DNA from 3 places in the Alistipes sp. i18-0019-D1 genome. Region 1 is predicted to be linked to each of the others. Evidence: riboswitches for the same ligand, from Rfam matches in the RefSeq annotation. Region 1 holds a riboswitch; each other region holds the start of a gene.

Evidence for each region. Region 1 has a riboswitch for cobalamin ahead of ACGHP5_RS08040 (PKD-like domain-containing protein). Riboswitches for the same ligand answer to the same signal wherever they lie in the genome.
Region 2: it holds a riboswitch for cobalamin, as region 1 does, so the genes downstream of both, nrdD (anaerobic ribonucleoside-triphosphate reductase) here and ACGHP5_RS08040 (PKD-like domain-containing protein) in region 1, are expected to answer to the same signal.
Region 3: it holds a riboswitch for cobalamin, as region 1 does, so the genes downstream of both, ACGHP5_RS09920 (PL29 family lyase N-terminal domain-containing protein) here and ACGHP5_RS08040 (PKD-like domain-containing protein) in region 1, are expected to answer to the same signal.

What each region holds. Positions count from the first base shown of each region.
Region 1 covers NZ_AP031424.1:1,938,991-1,943,139, reverse strand. The annotation lists gene ACGHP5_RS08050 (carbon starvation protein A) at 1-932, opposite strand, end outside; tRNA gene ACGHP5_RS08045 (tRNA-Thr) at 1,064-1,138, shown strand; cobalamin riboswitch at 1,361-1,579, shown strand; gene ACGHP5_RS08040 (PKD-like domain-containing protein) at 1,750-3,546, shown strand; gene ACGHP5_RS08035 (YncE family protein) at 3,568-4,149, shown strand, end outside.
Region 2 covers NZ_AP031424.1:3,681,114-3,685,262, reverse strand. The annotation lists gene nrdG (anaerobic ribonucleoside-triphosphate reductase activating protein) at 1-319, opposite strand, end outside; gene nrdD (anaerobic ribonucleoside-triphosphate reductase) at 321-2,414, opposite strand; cobalamin riboswitch at 2,556-2,751, opposite strand; gene ACGHP5_RS15365 (hypothetical protein) at 2,919-3,134, shown strand; gene ACGHP5_RS15360 (antibiotic biosynthesis monooxygenase) at 3,209-3,598, opposite strand; gene ACGHP5_RS15355 (DUF362 domain-containing protein) at 3,612-4,149, opposite strand, start outside.
Region 3 covers NZ_AP031424.1:2,387,779-2,391,927, forward strand. The annotation lists gene ACGHP5_RS09910 (BACON domain-containing protein) at 1-817, shown strand, start outside; gene ACGHP5_RS09915 (S1/P1 nuclease) at 830-1,591, shown strand; cobalamin riboswitch at 1,876-2,077, shown strand; gene ACGHP5_RS09920 (PL29 family lyase N-terminal domain-containing protein) at 2,330-3,967, shown strand; gene purB (adenylosuccinate lyase) at 4,038-4,149, opposite strand, start outside.

The DNA of each region.
Region 1 (4,149 bases):
GCAGCGTTCAGCCCCGCGACATCGCCCCAGAAGGCCATGGCGACGGCAGCCCAGACGAGGGCGATGATAGATTCGGAAATCATCGCGCCGTAGAAGACCGAGCGGCTTTCGCGCTCGTTGCGCATGCAACGGGCCATCAGCGGCGACTGCGTGGCGTGGAAGCCCGAAATGGCGCCGCAGGCAATGGTCGTGAAGAGCATCGGGACGATCGGGAAGTCCTTCGCATCGGCGATACAGTTTTCGAAGGAGGTGAATTCCGGAATGGCGTATTCGCCGCTGAAAAGCAGCACGACGAGGATGCCGACGGCCATGAACAGCAGCGCGAAGCCGAAGACCGGGTAGATGCGGCCGATGATCTTGTCGACGGGCAGCAGCGTGGCGGCGATGTAGTAGACGAGAATCACGCCCAGCACAATCAGCAGCAGCCACGAGAAACCGCCGAAGGCGATGCCTTCGAGCGCCGGAACGTCGAGGCGGTTGGCGATGAGCGAGGCGGGCTGCGAGAGGAACACCGCCCCCACGAGGATCATCAGCCCGGCGGAAAAGAGCCGCATGACGAACTTCATGCCGCCGCCGAGGTAGACCCCGGCCGTCTCGGGAAGGCTCGCGCCGTCGTGGCGCAGGGAAATGACCCCGGCGATAAAATCATGGGCCGCACCCATAAAGATACCACCGAAAGTGATCCACAGAAACGCGACCGGACCGTAGGCCGCACCGAGCACGGCACCGAAAATCGGACCGAGCCCCGCAATGTTGAGCAGTTGGATCAGGAAAATGCGCCACCGGGGCAGGGGCACGTAGTCCACGCCGTCGTAAAGGCGGCTGCAGGGCGTCGGGACCGCCGGGTCGATGCCGACGAGCCGTTCCAGATAGCGCCCATAGGTGAAATATGCGGCCACCAGCAACGCCAGGCACACCAGAAAAGTAATCATCGCAAAATAGCTTCGGGTCAGTTTTAGCGCGAATATAGCAAGAAAAGCGAGAATTTTCGCAAAATTGTTGCGAGAAAAAAATATTTTTCAGATATTTGCAGTCCCAAAGGGAACCTCGGCGTTCCCGAAAGGCTGAATTAGCTCAGCGGTAGAGCACTTCACTCGTAATGAAGGGGTCCCGAGTTCAAATCTCGGATTCAGCTCCAGGAGGCGTGAGAAAGGGGAGAAAGCACGCCATCCACTGCAAAAAGTCTTATTTGTCGTTGACAAGTAAGACTTTTTCGTTTTCAGGCGCCAGGGGGGGGGCAGGCGTCCGCCGCCCGTCCGGCGGGCTGTTACGCCCCCGGAAACGCCCGGAAATGAATCCCGGGCGGCGGGACCTTCGGCATAAAATTCGGCCGCCGCGTCTTCTTTTTCATCTTTTTTCCATACCTTTGCCGTGCAATGGTTCGCCGAACGAGGCCCCCGGCCCCGGGCGATTAAAAGGGAATGCCGTGAAAATCGGCAACAGTTCCCTCTGCTGTAAGTTCCTGCCGCCGAAGCGGCACATCAGACCCCGACAATCTCTTGCCACTGGTTTTCACGCGACCGGGAAGGCGCCGGGGCCGGAACGAGTCAGAAGACCTGCCGCTGCAATGGTTTTACAATCCAGGGGGAAATGGATCGTGATCGGCCGGAAAAACGGTTCCAGGCATATCCCCGAATGTAAAATCAGGTTACTGCGAAATTCCGGCCGGACGCATGCCGTGCGCCCGGCACGAATGCGGATCTTTCGGAGATCCGCAAAGATTGGTTGAACGATTTAAACGAAGAGGATATGAGCTGTTTTTTCAGTCACGCCGGACGGACGGCGATACCGGTTCTGCTTTCGGTATTGCTGGCTGCCGCAGCCTGCAACAAGGACGGAGAGATCACGCTGCCGGACAGCAAACCCCGGATCACGCTCGACAGCGAAACTGGCGTTTACGCGGCCAAGATCGGTCATACGGTGACGATCACGCCGACCGTGGAAAACGAAGGGGATGCCGCATACAGCTGGACGATCGACGACGAGGTCGTTTCCACGGAGCGCGTGTTCGAACACGCGTTCAGCGAGGAGGGCCGCGTCTACGTGACCCTGCGGGTCGAAAACCGGGCGGGATACGACGAGAAGGAGGCGCGTATCGACGTGAACCGGCTCGCTCCTCCCATCATCTCGCTCATCGTGCCGCCGACGGGGCTATACGTGCTCACGGGACGGGAATACACGTTCGCACCGGAGGTGCAGAACGGCGAAAACGCCCGTTACGAATGGTATCTGGACGACTCGTCCGTCCCGGTCTCCACCCAAAAGGACTACATCTTCATGCGTACCCGGCCGGGAGACTGCACCCTGCGGCTGACGGCCGCCAACGAGGACGGCACGGCCGAGAAAACGCTCGCCGTGCACGTCGTGGACGTCATACCGGTCCGCATCGCGTTCATCCCCTCTTCCTACTCCGCCGACCCGCTGGTGCGGAGCGTATCGCTCGGGCGGACGCTGTTCCTGCGGCCGCAGGTGGCCGACGCCGTCGGACCGGAATATACGTGGTACGTGGACGGCACATTGCAGGAGGGCGCAACCGACCGCATGTTCGCCTTCACGCCGGAGAAGGAGGGCGAATACGAGGTCACCTTCCGGGTGACGGACACGGACGAAAGCCCTCTCGCGCCCCTCTCGCGCCATATCACGCGCGCGTCGTCGAAGCGAATCACCGAGGAAACGCTCCGGGTGACCTGCTACGAACGCGAATCGGAGCGCGTCATCACGACGACGGGACAGCCCGCGGCGGACCGGGTACTCGAATTCCTGCCTGCGCCCGGACAGTTCGTCAACGAAAAGGACATGGCCGGATATACCGGCCAGAAAACCTTCGAGGAGGCCCGCCTCTACGCCGAAAACCGCTTGAAAAAGGGAGAGTTCGTCTCGCTGGGCAACTTCGGCGGCTACGTGATCCTCGCCTTCGACCACAGTGTGGAGAACAAGGGCGGATACGACTTTTCGATCCCCGGCAACCAGTTCGAAGGCAGCAACGAGCCGGGCGTCGTGTGGGTGATGCAGGACGTCAACGGCAACGGCAAACCCGACGACGAATGGTACGAACTCCGGGGCAGCGAGACGGGCAACGAATGGACCACCCAGGAGTATGCGGTAACCTATTACAGGCCCGGCGGCCCCCGACAGGGGGTGAAATGGACCGACAACCTGAACCGGAGCGGGCAGGTAGCCTACCTGGAGCAGTTCCACCCGCAGGACTACTACTACCCCCTGTGGCTCGAAGAGGAGTCCCATACCTATTACGGCACGGGCCTGCGGCAAAACACCACGCAGGACCCCGGCGGAGACTGGTCGAACAACTCGTTCGAATGGGGGTATGTCGACAACGCGGGCAGCGACAACCTGGATTCTTCGGGTAAGACCGGGAAGACCTATTTCAAGATCGCCAACGCCATGACACCCGACGGACAGCCGGCCGGATTGCGCTACATCGACTTCATCAAGGTGCAGAGCGCCGTCAACGGCAGCGCCGGAGGACTGGGCGAACTCTCGACCGAAGTCGCCGGAATGGCCGTCGACGAGAACCTCAACCGATAGCCTCACTCCCGCTCCCGACGCATGAAACGATTCCTACGACAGATTCTGACAGCGGCCTTGTGCCTCTCCGCCCTGGGCGGCTGCATGAAGTGGGACTACGGCCGCACGGAGGATTTCTCGGCGACGGAACGAGGTCTGTTCATCGTCAACGAGGGCATGTTCCAGTACGGAAACGCCACGCTGTCGTATTACGATCCGGAAACGAAAACCGTCGAAAACGAAGTTTTCTACCGGGCCAACGCCTTCAAGCTGGGCGACGTGGCGCAGTCGATGGTCCTGCACAACGGCGTGGGATGGGTCGTGGCGAACAACTCGCACGTCGTGTTCGCCATCGACCCCGACACCTTCCGCGAGGTGGGACGCATCACCAACCTCACCTCGCCGCGGTACATCCATTTCGTTTCGGATGAAAAGGCCTACGTCACGCAGATCTGGGACAACCGCATCTTCATCGTCAACCCCAAACGTTACGAAATCACGGGACATATCGAATGCCCGGACATGACGGCGGAATCCGGCTCCACGGAGCAGATGGTGCAGTACGGCAAATACGTCTTCGTGAACTGCTGGTCGTACCAGAACCGCATCCTCAAAATCGACACC
Region 2 (4,149 bases), 1.7 Mb from region 1:
AACCCTCCGGCAACTCTTCCCGGCCCGAGTACCACGCCGTGTGCAGCACCGGATAGGTTTTCCGCACTGTCTTTGCCAGCCGGGCGATCTTGTGCGGCTCGGCGTCGCCGCCCATGAATGCGACGCAGGTCACCGAACGTCCGTAGCAGGCCAGCAGGGCCAGCAGCTCCGCGTCGTCGAGTACGCGCCCCTCGTCCGTCTGCAAGTGCGGGCTGTGGCATCCCGGGCAGCGGTTGGGACAGCCCGTGATATTGAACGCCAGCGTCGTTTCGCCGGGAATCTCGGCGAACACGATGTCGAAATTGTGATACCGCACCATCCTACTCCGCCTTGGCGTAATAGCGGCGCGCCGCCTCCTGCTGGCGCGCCGCCGAGAAGTTCGAGACGCGTTTCATGTAGCCGATCACGCGCGTCAGGTAGTCCACGTCGTCCGAGTGGCACGAGGGACACTCCTTCAGGTAGCGTTTGTCGATGTGGCCGCACTTGTTGCACACCGTGTTGGGGATGTTGAACGTGAAGTAGTTGCACCCTTCGGCAGCCGCCACGCGCAGCAGGTGGCGGTATTGCTCCTTCGAGAGGTGCTCTTCGAGGTTCATGTGCAGGGCCGAGCCGCCCGTGAGGCGGTCGATGTAGCGGCGTCCGTGGAGGCGGAACTTGTCGATGACGTTCAGCGACTCGTCCTCCACGACGTAGAAATAGGAGTTGTAACAGTCGCGCGGCACGGCATACCCGTCCTCGCGGTCCCACTTGGCGTGCTTCACGCCGACGTTTTCGGCCGGGATCATCTCGCAGTTGAACATCACCTCCTTCGAGCGGTATTTCTTGTTGTAGCGCTCGACCAGCCCCAATACCCCCTGCACGAATGCGGCGTAGTCGTCGTTGTCGTCGATGCGGATACCCAGAAATTCCGCGGCCTCGACCAGCCCATTGACGCCGATGGTCAGATACTGGCGCGAAAGGTTGATGTACCCCGCGTCGAAGAGCGGCAGCATGCCCTTGGCCTTTAGTTCCTTGAGATTCTCGTTGTAGGCTATCTGCACCTTGTGCATCAGGTCCACGACCTCCTCCAGATGGGTGAGGTAGTGCATGCCGTTCTTCACGGCGTGCTGGATGCAGCGGTTCAAGTTGATCGTCAGCACGCTTTTCGATCCCGTCGAGACGCCTCCCGCGCCCAGCGTGTAGCTGAACCCGTTGTCCTGAATTTCGTTCCGCAGGCGGCAGCACGACGACAGCGAGTCGGCGTTGTCGCTGATGTAGGTGAAGAACGAGTGCCCCGCGGCGTACATTTCGGCCGTGAAGTCGCCCCACTCGCGGTCCATCGCGTCGCCGTCCTTCGTAAGCAGCGCCATCGTCTCGACGGGGAAGGTCAGCACGGTTTTCGTGCGTTCGCGGTTGAACCACGTCATGAACCGCTTTTGCAGCCACGACAGCGACTCCCACCGGGGCTTCGAGCCGTCCGGAAAGACGAACTCCCCGAAGAGCGATTCGAAATAGTAGCGGTCGTAATAGGCGACGTTCCAGAACACGGCCTGGAAATTGCGTGCCCCGGTGGGCTGGTTGATCGAGTAGACGATCTGCTCGAAGCAGTCGGTGATCATCTTGTCGATCGTGCGCCGTTTCTTCGAGAGGTCGACCACTTCGTCGGCGCGCGTGTAGTAATCCTCGCCGTACTCCTGCTCGATGAAGTAATTCATGTACATCAGGAATTCGGGCGTCGCGCAGGCCCCCGAGAGCATCGACGAGACGATGAAGACCATGTTGACGAATCCCCCGCAGAACGACTTGAGGTTGGTCGGGCGCGTCGAGTTGCCGCCCACCGACAGCGTGCCGCCCAGCAGCCACGGGTACATCGTGATCGAGGCGCAGTAGTTGGCCATCGACGTTTCGTCGTTCTTGTAGATGAAGTGGTTGTTCAGCAGGCGCAGGTATTTGTCCGACAGCTCCTTGCCGTACATCTCCTTGATGCGGTCGGTCAGCAGGCGGCGGTTCAGGCGGATGAAGTTCTGCTTGGGCAGCTCGCCGATCAGCGTGGCGATGTTCTTGTTCTCGACGTTGGCGTTGGCGTCGTATTTCGACCCCGTCGCGGGGTTCTTCGCGTCGCAGTAGTTGATGAGGAATTCGAGTTTTTCGCGGTCCTCGCGGTCTTCGGTGTGCTTCTGGCGGTAGAGCATGTAGCTCTTGGCCACGGCGAAGTAGCGTTCGGCCATCAGGGCCACCTCGACCTGGTTTTGGATCTCCTCGACCGACATGCCGTCCGAGACGCGGACGCGGCTCAATACCGACGTGAGGTCGTCGTCCGTGGCGTAGCCGCCCACCGAGAGGAATGCCTTGCTGATCGCGCGTTTGATCTTTTCGACCGAAAAGGCGGCGCGTTTGCCGTCGCGCTTGACGATGTAAATTTCCGAAATACCCATATCTATCCCATATTTGTTTGTGTTCCGGCACTGTGCGGGGTTACGTTCCCTCCTGCGCGGCAGCCGCGGGAAAGGTCGTTCCTTCCTTGAAAAACGTATCGGTGTAAAAATGGTCCGGGTATCGCCCTAAATCCCGAAGGCGGATACCTTTTCCGGCAAGGCAGGTCTTCTGACTCGCTCCTCCCGCACGCCTTCCCGGTTTTCACCAGTGGCTCAAAGAGTGTGCGGAACGCAACGGAGCTTACAGCTACGGGAATAGTCCCTGATTTTCACAGGAGTTCCCTTTTGATCCCGGGCCGGCAGCCGCCGGCGGAGAACCTTGCACGGAAACAAATATAGGGATAGTTTCCGGCAAAGGGAATACCCGCCGGGGCTTTTAATGAACATTTTGTGAACAAACACGCGTTCCGGCTCCTGTCCGGCTGGGTGGCGCAGCAGGCGGGAAAACCGCCCGTCGTGGTATCGTTGTTGCGGCGGACCGGGGAACGATTAAATCTGAAAGCTATGGGAAAACTTGAAATCCGGAACGACCGCACGGTCCTTTCCACCGAAAACAACGGCTATGCGGGCAGCGAACGCGACGAGAACCTGATCGAGGAGGACCTGGTGGACACGGAAATCCCGGTCGACGACCGGATTCCGGACGGGATCGACGAAATCGTCGAGGACGACCGTCCCGTCTACGACGAGGAGGGCTACCGGCACGATCCGGGCGAGTGACCCCGCCCTGCCGGGGATAAAAAAAGGACATCCCCTCCTTTAGGGATGTCCTTGCTCCGGCCGGACCGGGATTGTCATTTGATTTTCAGTCCGGGAATCAGCGGCACGGCGTCGATCAGTTCCAGCGACTGCACCATGTCGAGCGTCCCCTGCTTGTATTTCTGAAAATGGGGCGTGCCGATATGGTGTCGGTAAGCGGCTTCGTCGGCGTATATCTCAAGAATCGTCACGATTTCGGGACGTTCCTTTTCCGTCACGGCATAGAGCGTCAGCACACCCGGTTCCAACCGCATCGAAGCCTCGATTTCCTCTTTCAGCAGGGCGTTGTACTCCGTCACGCGGGCCGGGTCGACCGTTATTTTCGACAGCCGGACCCTGTTTTGTTCCTGCGCGGGCGGGTTCGGTCTTCCCGGCACCGGAAGCGCCGCAACGAGCGCCAGCAGGGCGATCAGATACTTTCTCATGCCGCCGCTTCCGCTATTTGTCCAGGTCTGCCAGTTCGTACCGCCGGCTGCCGACGCCGATGGCTTCGGCGTGTTCGAGCGTGTGGATGCCGTGGCGCGATTCCATACGCTCGATCAGGTGTACCTTGCCCTCGTCGGGCGAGGCGTAGACCAGGTCGACGCACGCCTTGTCCAGCGCCACGGGGTCCAGCGAGGCGAGGATGCCGATGTCGCCCATGCGGGGCGGCTCGGGATGCGCGTCGCAGTCGCAGTCCACCGAGAGGTTGTTCATGACGTTGATGTAGAGGATCCGCTCGCCGCAATGGTCGGCGATGGCCTTGGCCGCTTCGGCCATCGACTCCAGGAAATCGTCCTGTGCGGGCAGACTGCTCCACAGTTTCTCGGTGTCCTCGGTCTTTCCGGCCGAGTGAATCCACGCTTTTCCGGCCGACGAGGCGATGCCGATGGAGATGTTCTTGATCGCGCCGCCGAATCCGCCCATCGCGTGCCCCTTGAAGTGGGACAGCACGACGACGAAATCGTACTGCGGGAAGTGTGAACCCACGATGTCG
Region 3 (4,149 bases), 450 kb from region 1:
CGGAGTGCCCGATGCCACGGACTACACTTATTTCGTGGAACTGCCCAACGGACGAACCGTCGCCACGGGCAAGACGTGGGAGCCTCATGTGCATGTCGGCGGACTGGCCGGAAAGAGCCTGGGGAATTACCCCTATTTCAACTTCCGCGTGGTGGCCAACCACATGAACTACAACAGTTCGAAGGAGGAGATTCCGCAGACCTTCCTTTCGTCGGAGTCCTCCGAAGCCGTCCGGGCCGACGTCGTGCCGTCGTCGTCCACGGTCTATTTCCAGGACGATTTCTCCTGGGCCGACCCCTGGAGCGGCAGCGAACTGCTGGCGACCAACACCGACTGGATCAATACCTATTGCACGGTCGACAAAATGATCCGCTTCGACCTGCTGAAAAACGAGGGGACCGTGTCCCTCAACGGCTGGGATTACGACACCGCCAACAAGAGCGTCTACACCCGTCCGGGTTATATCCACCTCAATTCGTCGTCGGCATTGGGCCGGCTGATCTCTCCGGCGCTCACGGACATCGCCGGTACGGACGACGTGAAGGTCAGCTTCGACGCCACCTATTTCTTTCAGTATTTCTCCGGTGCTGCCGATACGAACAGAACGCTGACGGTCAGCATCCAGGGGGCGGGAAGCATCGAGGGCGCCCAAAACGGGGTCCTCTCGTTCCCGCTGTCGCGCGGCAACGCCTGGGAGGGATTCTCCTTCACCGTCACGGGGGCCGACGCCACGACCCGCTTCGTGTTCGCCCCGGCAACCAAAAGCAAAAACCGCGTGCAGTTCGATAACTTCCGCGCTGAATCGTTAACCCGTTAACCGTTAGAACCGATGAAAAAAATGAAACTGTTCCTGCTGGTCCTCATGTTCTGCGCGGCGCTGCCGTCGCAGGCGTGGGACCGCACGCGCCACGATGCCATCGCCTACATCGCCGAATGCAACCTGACGCCCCGGGCGAAAAAGAACATCGCCCGCTACCTCGAACATTCGATCGTCTACTACGCTTCGTGGATGGACAAGTACCGCAGCACGCCAGAATTCCGCGACGTCGAGCACGTGAGCTACGTGGATGCCGACATGCAGCTGGTCGACACGCTGCGCAAGGGAAAGACCAACTGTGTCGTGGAGCTGATGCGCGCCGTCGAGCGGCTGAAGGACTACCGGAACATGAGCGACTCGCTCGTGCGGCTGAACCTGATGTATGTCATTCACATCGTGGGCGACATGCACTGCCCCTCGCACGTCAAGTATCCCGGTTGCAAGAGCGGCCGTGCGGACCTCAACGGGAAAAAGATGTCCTACCACGCGATGTGGGACTGGGGCGTGCTGGACGGCGCACACGGCTGGAGTTACAGCGAGTACCGACTGCTGCTGGATACCTTCTCCAAACGTGAAAAGGCTGCGATGGCCAAGGGTACGCCCCGCGAGTGGCTGCACGAAACGGCCGTCGCCTGCCGGGTGATCTACGACTGGCAGCGGGCCGACGAGACCTACGACAAGCAGTTCGTGATGGACACCTACCTGCTGCCCGAACGCCAGCTGATCCTGGCGTCGTACCGTCTGGCCGCCGTGCTCAACGATCTGTTCGGTTAGTGAGAGCCTCCGGGGATAAAAAAACAGCAGGGAATCTCACGATTGCCTGCTGCCCCCAGGAGGTTGCCCTCCTAAAACTACTAACCCAAACTTAAATAAATGAAGAAACCTCACTGCGGTTGCTGTGCCGCAGTTGACTGAAATAAGTACAAAGCGCGTGCCAAAGTCGCGCGCCGTCCGCCGGAAAAGGGCGCATCGTGGCCGGAACGCCCCGCGGCGCTGAACCGCGGGGCGCGTTCGGCGGAAATATTCCGCCGAATCGCTTGCTTCCTGCCGATAAAAGCGTACCTTTGCCGTGCAATGGTTTCCCCGTGGAGGGGAATTAAAAGGGAATGCCGTGTGAATCGGCAACAGTTCCCGCTGCTGTGAGTCCCGCCCGAAAGGGCTTTTTCGTTGCGGCATTCTTGAGCCACTGGTCCTCCTGGACCGGGAAGGCGCCGCCCCGGGGGACAAGTCAGAAGACCTGCCTTGCGCGATAGGGTGTTTGCTCCTGCGGAGAAAGGGAGTGCCTGAAGTCGCCGCCGGCGGTTTTTCCGTGCGTCCTTATTTGCTTCGGCCCTCTTTTTCCTGTTGCTGCGAACCTCTTCGGACAGACTTTTTTACGGTCGGATGAGGAAGTCGTCGCCATGCTTTGCCGGGTGGTCATGCCTGTTTTTGCCTGTGCGGTATTCTCCGTGAAGTCTGTCCGTTACGGACGGGACAGAACAGATGGAACCATTAACTAAAAAACGAAGCATGATGAAAAAATTACTTGTGATCTGCACCTGGGCGCTGCTACTCGGCGGCTGCAAGAGCGAATCCGGGGCCTCGGACCCGGACGGAGACAAACCCGTTCCCCCTCCTTCGGCCGAACTGTTGCAAAAGATCGAGGACCTGAATGCGGGTCTGGTCTCGCTGAAAGCGCTGGCCGGAGCCGTGTCGCAGTCGGAAGTGCGGTCGCTGGCCGAGACCGAAAAGGGCGTACGGCTCACGTTCCGCGACGGGACCGAAGTGACGGTAGCCTGCCGTGCGGAGGCTGCGGAAGCGCCGCTGATCGGCATTGCGGCCGAAGGGGACGCGTATTACTGGACGCTCGCCGCGGAAAAGGATGCACCGTGGCTGAAAGACGCTTCCGGCGAAAAGATGCCCGTCTCGGGACCTGTTCCCGTCATGGGACGCGATGACAAGGGCCTCTGGACCGTGACGACGGACGCCGCCGTGACGCCGTGGCAGATCGGGGACGCCTCCGGAAATCCGGTCGAGGCCACCGGTGACGAGTGCGTGGAGTTGTTCCGGTCGGTAAAGGCTGAAAACGGCCGGGTGGAAATCGCGCTGACGGACGGCGGGACGCTTTCGGCGGCGCAGATCAATGACCTGAGCGCTGCGGGGACGGCCAACTGCTATGTGGTTTCGGCTCCCGGGAGTTACGTTTTCAATGCCCGGGTGCGCGGAAACGGCGCCGGCGAAGGAGTCGGTTTCGAGCCGGCGATCGAACTGGCGGATGACATGACGGCCGACTGGCTGTGGACCGATTCCGAAGGACTTGTTTCGGGAATCGCCCTCGACAAGGTCTCCGGTGACATCTCCTTCACGGTCGGCGAAGGCAAGGGCAATGCGCTGGTCGCGCTGATGCAGGACGGCAGGGTCGTCTGGAGCTGGCATATCTGGGTGACCGACGCTCCGCAGACGATGGCCTACGGGAACGGGACGGTCTTCATGGACCGCAACCTGGGCGCCGTAGGTGCGACCGCAGGCGGCACGGACGCTTACGGCATGTATTACCAGTGGGGGCGTAAGGACCCGTTCTACGGGGGCGAGAAAACGGAAACTTCGGCCAATGCGTTTCTCGAGGCGAAGAACGGCACGGCGGTGAATCCCGCTTATCCGGCGCTGGGGTGGAATTTCAGCAAGAGTGCGACGACGACCGACGGGGCTGCCGCCAATCCCATGACGTTCTACAACAATAAGGTCGGAAACGGCTACAACTGGCTCGCGTCGCCGAACGCGACATTGTGGGGTGAGACCAAAACGCTCAACGACCCCTGCCCTCCGGGGTACAGGGTTCCTGAAACCGGTGCATGGGAGGATCTGATTGCAGGCCGCCAGTATATCGACGGCGTTTCGGTATGGGACGGAACGAATTGCGGTATGACCTACGCCCACGGGGGACGGACGGCCTGGTATCCGGCGCAGGGCTATCGCAATTACAGTTCGGGCGCCATCGTGGGCCTGCGCAGTTCGACCGGCGGTTCGGGGGCTTACTGGTCGGTGGAAGCCTCTTCGGCCAAATCCTATTACCTCTTCTTCCGCAGCAAACTGTCGAGCAGCGGTTCGATCAATAATGAGCTGGACAAGGAGCGTTCCTATGGCTATACGGTGCGTTGCTGCAAGGAGTAACGATCCGTTTGGAATGAATAAAGGCAGGACACTTTCGGGTCCTGCCTTTGTTTCCGATGCCGGTTCCGGTCTACCGGAACACGCCCGTGTAGGTCGAGGGCGAGAGGGCGCGCAACTCCTCCTTGACCGATTCGGCGACGTCGAGCGTTTCGATGAATGCCGCGATCGACTCGCGGGTGATG